DNA from 2 places in the Halanaerocella petrolearia genome. Region 1 is predicted to be linked to the other one. Evidence: a T-box and tRNA genes for the amino acid it is inferred to sense, from the RefSeq annotation. Region 1 holds a T-box; the other holds one or more tRNA genes.
What was found. A T-box is a leader RNA that pairs with one kind of tRNA and senses whether it is charged. The one in region 1 lies ahead of ileS (isoleucine--tRNA ligase), so its partner is inferred to be a tRNA-Ile.
Positions count from the first base shown of each region.

Region 1 (4,439 bases):
CTGATAAGATTATTAAAGAAGCACAAGATAAAGCCCAAGAAGAGTATCGAAAATATCAAGAGTTACTTGAAACTAAAAAGAAATTTAAGGTTAAATTTAAATCTGAATTAAAGTCTTATTTAGAATTATTAGGGAATGAAGAAGGAGAGAGTATTAAAGATAGAATGGAGGTAGAATAAGAGTGGAGCAACGGATAGCAGTAGTAGGAATAATTATTAGTGATAGAGAAGGTGCTGCGCAACAGGTAAATGATATTTTGAGTGAATATGGGGAATTGATTGTAGGGAGAATGGGATTACCTTATCAAAACAAAGGATTAAATATAATCTCCTTAATTGTTGATGGAACTAATGATCAATTAGGAGGTTTAGCTGGAAAGTTAGGTAATATAGAAGGAGTTCAAGTTAAGACTATGATGGCGACGTAACTAGTGTACAATTTACAGTGTACAGTTGACAGTTAAAATCAGTAGTTATGAGTTAAGTTAAATTTAAAACCATAGACACAATTCAATTACTTAGAATATATGAGTTGTAAGGATTTAATTTTTTTAATTGCACATTGTAAATTTTAAACTTTAAATTAATCTAAAGTGGGGTAGAAGTATGAAATTAGGAATAATTGGTGCTATGGAGATAGAGATTGAATTATTAAGAGATGATTTAGATCTTAAAAGGACAGTAAATAAAGCAGGAATGAAGTTTTATCAAGGTATATTAAAAGATAAAGAGGTTATATTAGTCCAGAGTGGGATTGGAAAAGTGAATGCTGCTATCTGTACTCAAATATTAATGGACGATTTTGCAGTAGATAAAATTATCTTTACTGGAGTAGCAGGAGCTATTGATACAGAGTTAGATGTAGGAGATATAGTTATTTCTACTGATCTAGTTCAGCATGATGTAGATGTTACGGCTTTTGGAAGAGAACTTGGTGAAATACCAGAATTAGATCAAGTTACTTTTGTAGCTGATGAAGAATTAACTACATTAGCCTATAAAATAGGTAAAGAAGTGACTGTTGAAGAAGATATTAGTTTAGTTAAGGGGCGAGTCTTATCAGGAGATCAGTTTATTGCTGATGAAGATAAAGTAGCTTGGTTAAAAGATACTTTTGGAGGATATTGTACTGAGATGGAAGGTGCAGCAGTAGCTCAAGCTGCTTTTTTAAATGGTACTCCATTTGTAATTATCAGATCTATTTCTGATAAGGCTGATGGTGAGGCAGATGTCTCCTTTGATGAGTTTGTTCAAGTAGCTGCTAGTCATTCCTATCAGATAGTTACAGGGATATTAGATAAGCTATAATTGACAATTAAGAATTGAAAATTGATAGTTGAACACCTTTCAAATTATTATTTTAGCTTTAGTTTAAGATTGAGTTTAAGTCTGAATAATTCATAAATACAATTTTTTTCTGGTTGACTTAAACTAAAACTCAGGCTTAATCTCAAATAACAGTTGACGAGCTGAACCAATTATAATATAATAAAGTACAAAATGAATATAGCCTACAGGCCAAGATAGAGAAGAGTATGTATAGTGGAAGTTAAGAGCGAGCTAGAGATAGTGAAAGTCTAGCAATAGAAGCTATATTGAAGATCATCTCTTAGCCATTCTTTTGAATAAGTTTATTTAGTAGAAAGAGTCGGAGGCAGACCGTTATTCTGTTAGAGTGAATATGTGGTTGATAATTATTTAGTTACCATATATTAAGTTAGGGTGGTATCGCGATTAACCTCGTCCCTTTATTGGGAGGAGGTTTTTTTAGTTTGTAATAAGGGTGTGAGCTGTCAGTATGAGTGTGAGTAATTAATATTTTTGCTCACACTCATTCCTCACACTTATTTTTCAAATAAAATAGATGGAGGGTTAAAAATGGGTTATAAAGATACGTTAAATTTGCCTGATACCGATTTTTCTATGAGGGCCAACTTATCTGAACGCGAACCTCAGTTTCAGAAGTTTTGGCGAGAGAATAATATTTATGAAGCAGCTTTAGAGCAGAGAGAAGGAAAAGAGCAGTTTATTTTACATGATGGTCCACCATATGCTAATGGTGATATTCATATTGGACATGCTTTAAACAAGACCTTAAAGGATATTGTAACTCGCTATCATCATCTACAGGGCTATCAGAGTCCTTATGTACCAGGATGGGATACTCACGGACTACCAATTGAGCATAAAGTAACTAGTGAGTTAAGTAGAGAAGAGAGAGAAGAGTTATCTATTCCTGAATTGAGAGAGCAGTGTAAAGACTATGCTTTAAATTATGTTGAACGACAGAAAGGTCAATTCAAAAGACTAGGAGTTTGGGGTGACTGGGATAATCCTTATATTACTCTTCAGCCAGAGTATGAAGCTAAGCAGATTGATGTCTTTGGTAAGATGGCTTTAGAAGGACTATTATTTAGAGGGTTAAAGCCAGTTCACTGGTGCACAAACTGTGAGACTGCTTTAGCTGAGGCAGAGATTGAATATGAAGAGATTAATGGTCCATCTATCTTTGTTAAATTCCCAGTAAAAGAAGGAAAAACACTAGGTGGAGAAGAGCTAACAAGTGATGATTATGTAGTGATTTGGACAACTACTCCATGGACTATTCCAGCTAATCAAGCTATTTCTGTCCATCCAGATTTTGAATATGTAATTGCTGAGACTGATAATGGTAGATTAGTAGCTGCTAAAGAGTTAGTAGCTGAAATGATGGATATCTGTGATATTGAAGATTATGAAATTGTAGCTGAATTTAAAGGAGAAAAACTAGAAGGTGTTATCTGTAATCATCCATTCTTTGATAGAGAATCTCCACTAATTTTAGGAGATCATGTTACATTAGAGCAAGGTTCTGGTTGTGTTCATACAGCTCCAGGTCATGGTCATGAAGACTATGTAATTGGTCAAGAATATGATTTAGATGTTTATGCTCCAATGAATGATGTAGGTGTCTTCACTGAAGAAGCTGGAGAGCACTTTGAAGGTAAACATTATGATAAAGCCAATATTAAAGTAACTGACTTACTAAAAGAAGATAACTTACTAATGAACTTAAACTTTATTGATCATTCTTATCCACACTGTTGGAGATGTAAGAATCCAGTTATCTTTAGAGCTACTGAACAATGGTTTGCTTCTGTAGAAGACATTAAAGATCAAGCTTTAGATGCTGTTAAAGAAGTAGACTGGTATCCTGAGTGGGGAGAAGGAAGAATGGCCAATATGATTGAAGATCGTAATGATTGGTGTATCTCTCGTCAACGTGTTTGGGGTGTGCCAATTCCTATCTTCTATTGTGATGATTGTGGAGAGCCATTAATTACAGAAGAAAGTATTGAAGCTGTAAAAGAACTATTTGCTAAAGAAGGTTCTGGAAGTTGGTATCAAAGAGATGCAGCAGAAATTCTACCAGATAGTATTGCCTGTGAAGGCTGTGGTCATAGTGATTTTACTAAAGAATATGACATTATGGATGTCTGGTTTGACTCTGGTGCTAGCCATGCTTCTGTGCTAGAGAATTATGATATGTTAGATCGGCCAGCTGATCTATATCTAGAAGGGACAGACCAGTATCGTGGTTGGTTTAACTCTTCTTTATTAACTTCTATTGCTTCTCGTAATGAAGCGCCTTATAAAGCAGTTGTAACTAATGGATTTACCGTTGATAAAAATGGTAAGAAGATGTCTAAGTCAGTTGGTAATGTTGTTTCTCCACATGAAGTTATTGATCAGTATGGAGCAGATATCTTAAGGTTATGGGTTGCTTCTTCTAACTTTAAAGAGGATGTTAGAATCTCTGATAAGATCTTAAGTGAGAATTCTGAAGTTTACCGACGGATTAGAAATACTGCTCGTTATATTCTAGGTAACTTATCTGACTTCAAGCCACAAGAAGATACAGTTGCTTATGATGAGTTAACTGAAATCGATCAATGGGCTCTAATGAAGTTACAAGAAGTATTAGAAGTCTGTGAGAAAGCTTATGAGGATTATGAGTACCACAAAGTATATCATGCTGTTCATAACTTCTGTACTGTAGAGATGAGCTCCTTCTATATGGATGTACTAAAGGATAGATTATATACACTAGAAGAGGATGATCGAGTACGTCGTTCTGGCCAGACTGCTATGTATGAGATCCTAATTACTTTAACTAAGATTGTTGCTCCAATTCTAGTTCATACAGCAGAAGAAATTTGGCAGAACTTACCGGAAGGCGAAGAAACTAAAAGTGTCTTCTTGACTGATTGGCCAGAGGTTAATGGAGACTATTTAAATGATGAGCTAGCTGATAAATGGAGTAAGTTCTTAGAGATTAGAAAGGATATATCTAAGGCAATTGAGTTGGCCCGAGAAGAAAAAGTAGTAGGTCACTCACTAGATGCAGCAGTTAAGTTATATCCTACTGAAAATCAGTATCAGCTATTAGATCAATTTGAT
Region 1 covers NZ_BAAHXW010000002.1:1,112,608-1,117,046, forward strand. The annotation lists gene ACYQ39_RS12925 (DivIVA domain-containing protein) at 1-179, shown strand, start outside; gene ACYQ39_RS12930 (TM1266 family iron-only hydrogenase system putative regulator) at 182-427, shown strand; gene ACYQ39_RS12935 (5'-methylthioadenosine/adenosylhomocysteine nucleosidase) at 606-1,307, shown strand; T-box leader at 1,511-1,750, shown strand; gene ileS (isoleucine--tRNA ligase) at 1,878-4,439, shown strand, end outside.

Region 2 (4,439 bases), on a different contig from region 1:
TGCTTTCGGAAATCCATGTATCTCTGCAGGAGGCCAAGAGAGAGCAATATTCTTAATTCCTAATGAAACAGTTGCCTCTTCATGATGTTTAATCTGGGTATAAGAGATCATAAAATCTGTTTCTGTCACTAGCTTATTTAGTTTTAGTGTATTAATCTGTGGATGGTTAATCTCAAATTCTTCATATGGACCATAATTTAGATCAACAAACTCGATTCCTTCTTGATCAATAATCTCTTTATAACCTGTCTGTTTAAATACCTCTTTCGTCTCAGCTCCTCCCGAGCCAGCTGCTATTACAATTTTGGCTGATGATAAATCTTTAATATACTTAATTAACTGTTGTAAAGAATCTGGGCCAACTACTGTACCTGTCTTGGGAGCATTAGTATTTACCCAGTTGGGTATAATGGTAACCTGATCTTGATCTGTAATTGTATCTGCTAGAGATATTTGATCTAATGACCATTTAATAACATCACCTTCTAATCCTTCACCTAATACTACAGTTGGATTTTTTATTCTTCTTTCCCGTAACATATTATCCCTCCAAAATTAGATTTTACTTATTAATTAGTATATCCAACTTGAGGGATAGGTTATAAGTAACTAAAAAAGTAATTTTACTATTTAATATCAACTATATATAAAATGAAACTTAATTAATATAAAGTAGTATTTTCAGTAACACACTATTTTAATAAACTACACAATTATTATTTGATCCAGAAAAACACTGATTACAAGATATACACTTAGCTTTTGATTTATCTTCTGATTTCCATCTGTTTATTAAATTAGGTTCTGCCAATAGAGGTCTAGACAGAGAAAAATAATCTATTTCTGTATTCTCCAAAATATCATTCATTACTTCAAACGATCTATTGCCCCCAACTAAAATAATAGGCACATCTACTTCTGATGCTACTTGAGCAGCATAGTCTCTAAAGTAGGATTCATCCTCTGAAGTCTTTATTTTAGTTCTACTTGCTCCTTTACCATCTCTAGCCGAACCACTACCACCACTTATCTCTATAGCATCTACTCCTTTCTTAGCTAATTCTTCACAGACATACTTACTTTCAGTAAAAGTTAGGCCTTCTTCCATAAAATCATCACAATTAATTTTAATCAAAATTGGATAATCCTTTCCTACCTTTTCTCTTATGGCCTCATACACTTCAAAAATAATTCGAGCTCTATTCTCTATAGAGCCTCCATATTCATCTCCTCTTCTATTATAATAGGGAGTTAAAAATTGACTAAGTAAGTAACCATGAGCACCATGAAACTCCACCCCATCAAAACCAGCTTGCTTGGCTCTTAACCCCGCTTTAGCAAAAGCATCTACAAGTTCTTGAATATTTTCTTTAGTCATTTTAGTAGGAGTAACACCTGTAGCTAAATTCTCTACTGCTGAAGGTCCCCAGATTTCTCTATTATCAGGTTGATAAGTAGTTTGTGATCCACCATAAGCTATCTGTAAAATAATATTACTATCTTCGTTATGTACTAATTCAGTTAACTCTCTATATTCATCAATAAATGAATCATTATAAATTCCCAACATCCCTGGATTAGGCTGTTCATCTTCAATTACAAAAGCATAACCAGTAATTATTGTTCCTACTCCACCTTGGGCCAAATTCTGATAAACCTCAACTAATTCACCAGTCAAATATCCCTCTTGACTAGCTATATTCTCCCAAGTTGCTGATCGCATAAATCTATTTTTCAATTCAACTCCACTTAACTCTGTTGTATTAAACAAATTTTTCATTATTTAAATTCCCTCCATATAGTTTAGATATTTAATTAGATAACTAACTAACTTTTAAAAGAATAATACCATAAACTATTTTTAATTACAAGAAAGAATATTAACTAAATCTAAACTTACCTTAACACCACTTTATAAGTCCACAAGCTAATCTTTTGCCTGCATCTCCAGCTGGTTGAGTCCGAAAGTCATCTGGATTTTGATGAATAATAACTGATCTTCCCACTATATCAGCTGGCTGAAATTCATTGGTAAAAACCTGCATTCTAGCTAATCCATTATTAGAAAATAGATTAGGTAAGTCACCTGCATGATTACCATGTGGCTCATTATAAGGGTTATAATGTCCTCCAGCAGACTGAAATGGATCATCTGAATCACCAATTTCGCAGTTACCATTCTCATGAATATGAAAGCCATATGGCCCAATAGGATCATTAGATTCTCCTGCTGGCTGATAAGAAGGTAGACCTGACACACTAACTATGACAATAGTCCCCCCTGAAATCTCTCTAAAATAAACTATCCCTTCTAGTTCAGGTGCTAGTGGCCCTCCTATGACCTCAGCATAAGCTACTCTACCTAACCCTGGGAATAGCCTCCTTAATAAGCCCATATTGTCCCCCCTCTATAACAACATAACCTTAATAATATCAATATGATACTCTATCAATTAATGTGCTTAACTTCAGATTTATTTTCCAATAAAAAAGTTTTAATTTTTTATTGACATATACGGTTTTTTCTTATACAATAATAAACGTCGCAGATAAGAGAGAGGTAAAATCAATTACATGGACCTGTAGCTCAGTTGGCTAGAGCAGTCGGCTCATAACCGATCGGTCGGGGGTTCAAATCCTCCCAGGTCCACCATTTTATTTTTTGTAAGAAGAAGAGCTCCTTTTAAAAGGGGCTCTTTTTTTATTTTAAAAGAAATTAAATTTTAAATAGTCACTGATGGAAATATAAATATAAAAACTAGAAAGTGATACTGATAAAGGGAAGAAACTTGCGGGAAAATGGTAGTAGGATTAGACTATTAACCTAAGTAAACAGCTGGTTCAGTTCTAATACTATCTCTACCTATTTCTCTATCGCTAATAGTAATGACTCCTTCTACTACTTGATCAGTAAATTGATCTTTTTTTACCAACTCTTCTATATCAAACCAAGCAATTATATCTCGACCATACTTCTTAACTTCTGTAGCAGTCACCCCTACTCCTGAAATATAACCTCCAAATTCATTAACCCCAAAAAATTTAACTTGTTGTAATTCAAGATTACAATTAGCTATTTTAACCGATAAGTAGCCTGGAGTATTTTCTTTAGCCAAAATAATCACTTCAGCACCAATATTTTTCATAATACTCTCCTCCTTTTAACTTAATTGTTTAATTCATATCCCATTAAATGTTAATAATTCCATTTAATTATATTTTATTGTATCTATTTTTCCTTGTCAATACATATACTATAAATTATATTCACTTATTAATAAAAAAGTCGCCTATTCTAAGAAGTAGAATAGACGACTTTGTCTTGCTATTATAAATTTATCTTTGAATTTTGAACTTAGCAATTAATCTCCGTAAGTCTTGAGCCATATTAGCCAGCTCTTGGGCAGAATCAGTTATCTCATCAGACATATTATCAATATCTTCAGTAGATGACATAATCTTATCACTATTTTGGGCCAACTCTTGAGTAGCACTAGCAGTCTGCTGAATCTGAACTGATGTCTCCTCACTTGCTGTCTCTATCTCTTCAAATACTTCCCCTGTCTCTTGAGTAATCTCTTCACCTAATTCAACTTTCTTCCTAACCTGCTTAATTGCTTTTAAGCCAGCCTCAGACTTATCTTGTGTATCTTCAATCAATGCAGCAATCTCTTCTGTAGCTTGATGAGTATCAGTAGCTAACTCTCTAATCTCATCGGCTACTACCGCAAATCCTTGGCCATGCTCATTTGCCCGAGCAGCTTCAATTGCTGCATTTAAAGCCAATAGATTAGTCTGCTCTGCTATATTATTAATCAGATCTACAATCTCGCCTATCTGCTGAGAATTATTGTCTAATTCATTTATGATTGTTACTGTTTCTCCTACTGCTTGACCAATTTTTTGCATACTAGTAACAGTTCTAGTAATATTTTGACTGCCAACTTCTGTTTTAGACGTAGATTCTTGTGCAAAACTAGTTACTTCCTGAGTACTAGCAGAAATCTGCTCTATACTAGCTGACATATCTTCTATTAATTCACTAGTCTGCTCTATAGCTACATTTCCTTCTTCAGCTGAAGCTGATAATTCTTCACTATAAGCTGATAAATTCTCAATATTATCTAATAAGCTAGATATTAAATTACGCTGCTCTTTTATTGCTTGATTAAAAGATCTAGCTAACTTACCAAATTCATTATCATTATCTTCATCTAACCTAATAGTTAAATCACCATCACCAAACTTCTTTATCTTAGCAGTTAATTGATTAATCGGTTTTACTATGTCTTTACTTAACATATAAGCTCCTAAAACAGAAACTATTATTCCTACTAAAAAGATAGCTAAATTTATTATCCCTTGTCGCTTTAACATATTAACTAAGCTCTCTTTACTAAAGACTATCTGTAAAATTCTATTTCGATCTCGACTCTTTA
Region 2 covers NZ_BAAHXW010000001.1:1,239,841-1,244,279, forward strand. The annotation lists gene ACYQ39_RS06345 (DUF362 domain-containing protein) at 1-540, opposite strand, end outside; gene ACYQ39_RS06350 (NADH:flavin oxidoreductase) at 698-1,780, opposite strand; gene ACYQ39_RS06355 (superoxide dismutase family protein) at 1,902-2,396, opposite strand; tRNA gene ACYQ39_RS06360 (tRNA-Ile) at 2,577-2,653, shown strand; gene ACYQ39_RS06365 (hypothetical protein) at 2,820-3,146, opposite strand; gene ACYQ39_RS06370 (methyl-accepting chemotaxis protein) at 3,337-4,439, opposite strand, start outside.
Region 2: it encodes a tRNA-Ile, which carries the amino acid that the T-box ahead of ileS (isoleucine--tRNA ligase) is inferred to sense. The anticodon was not compared.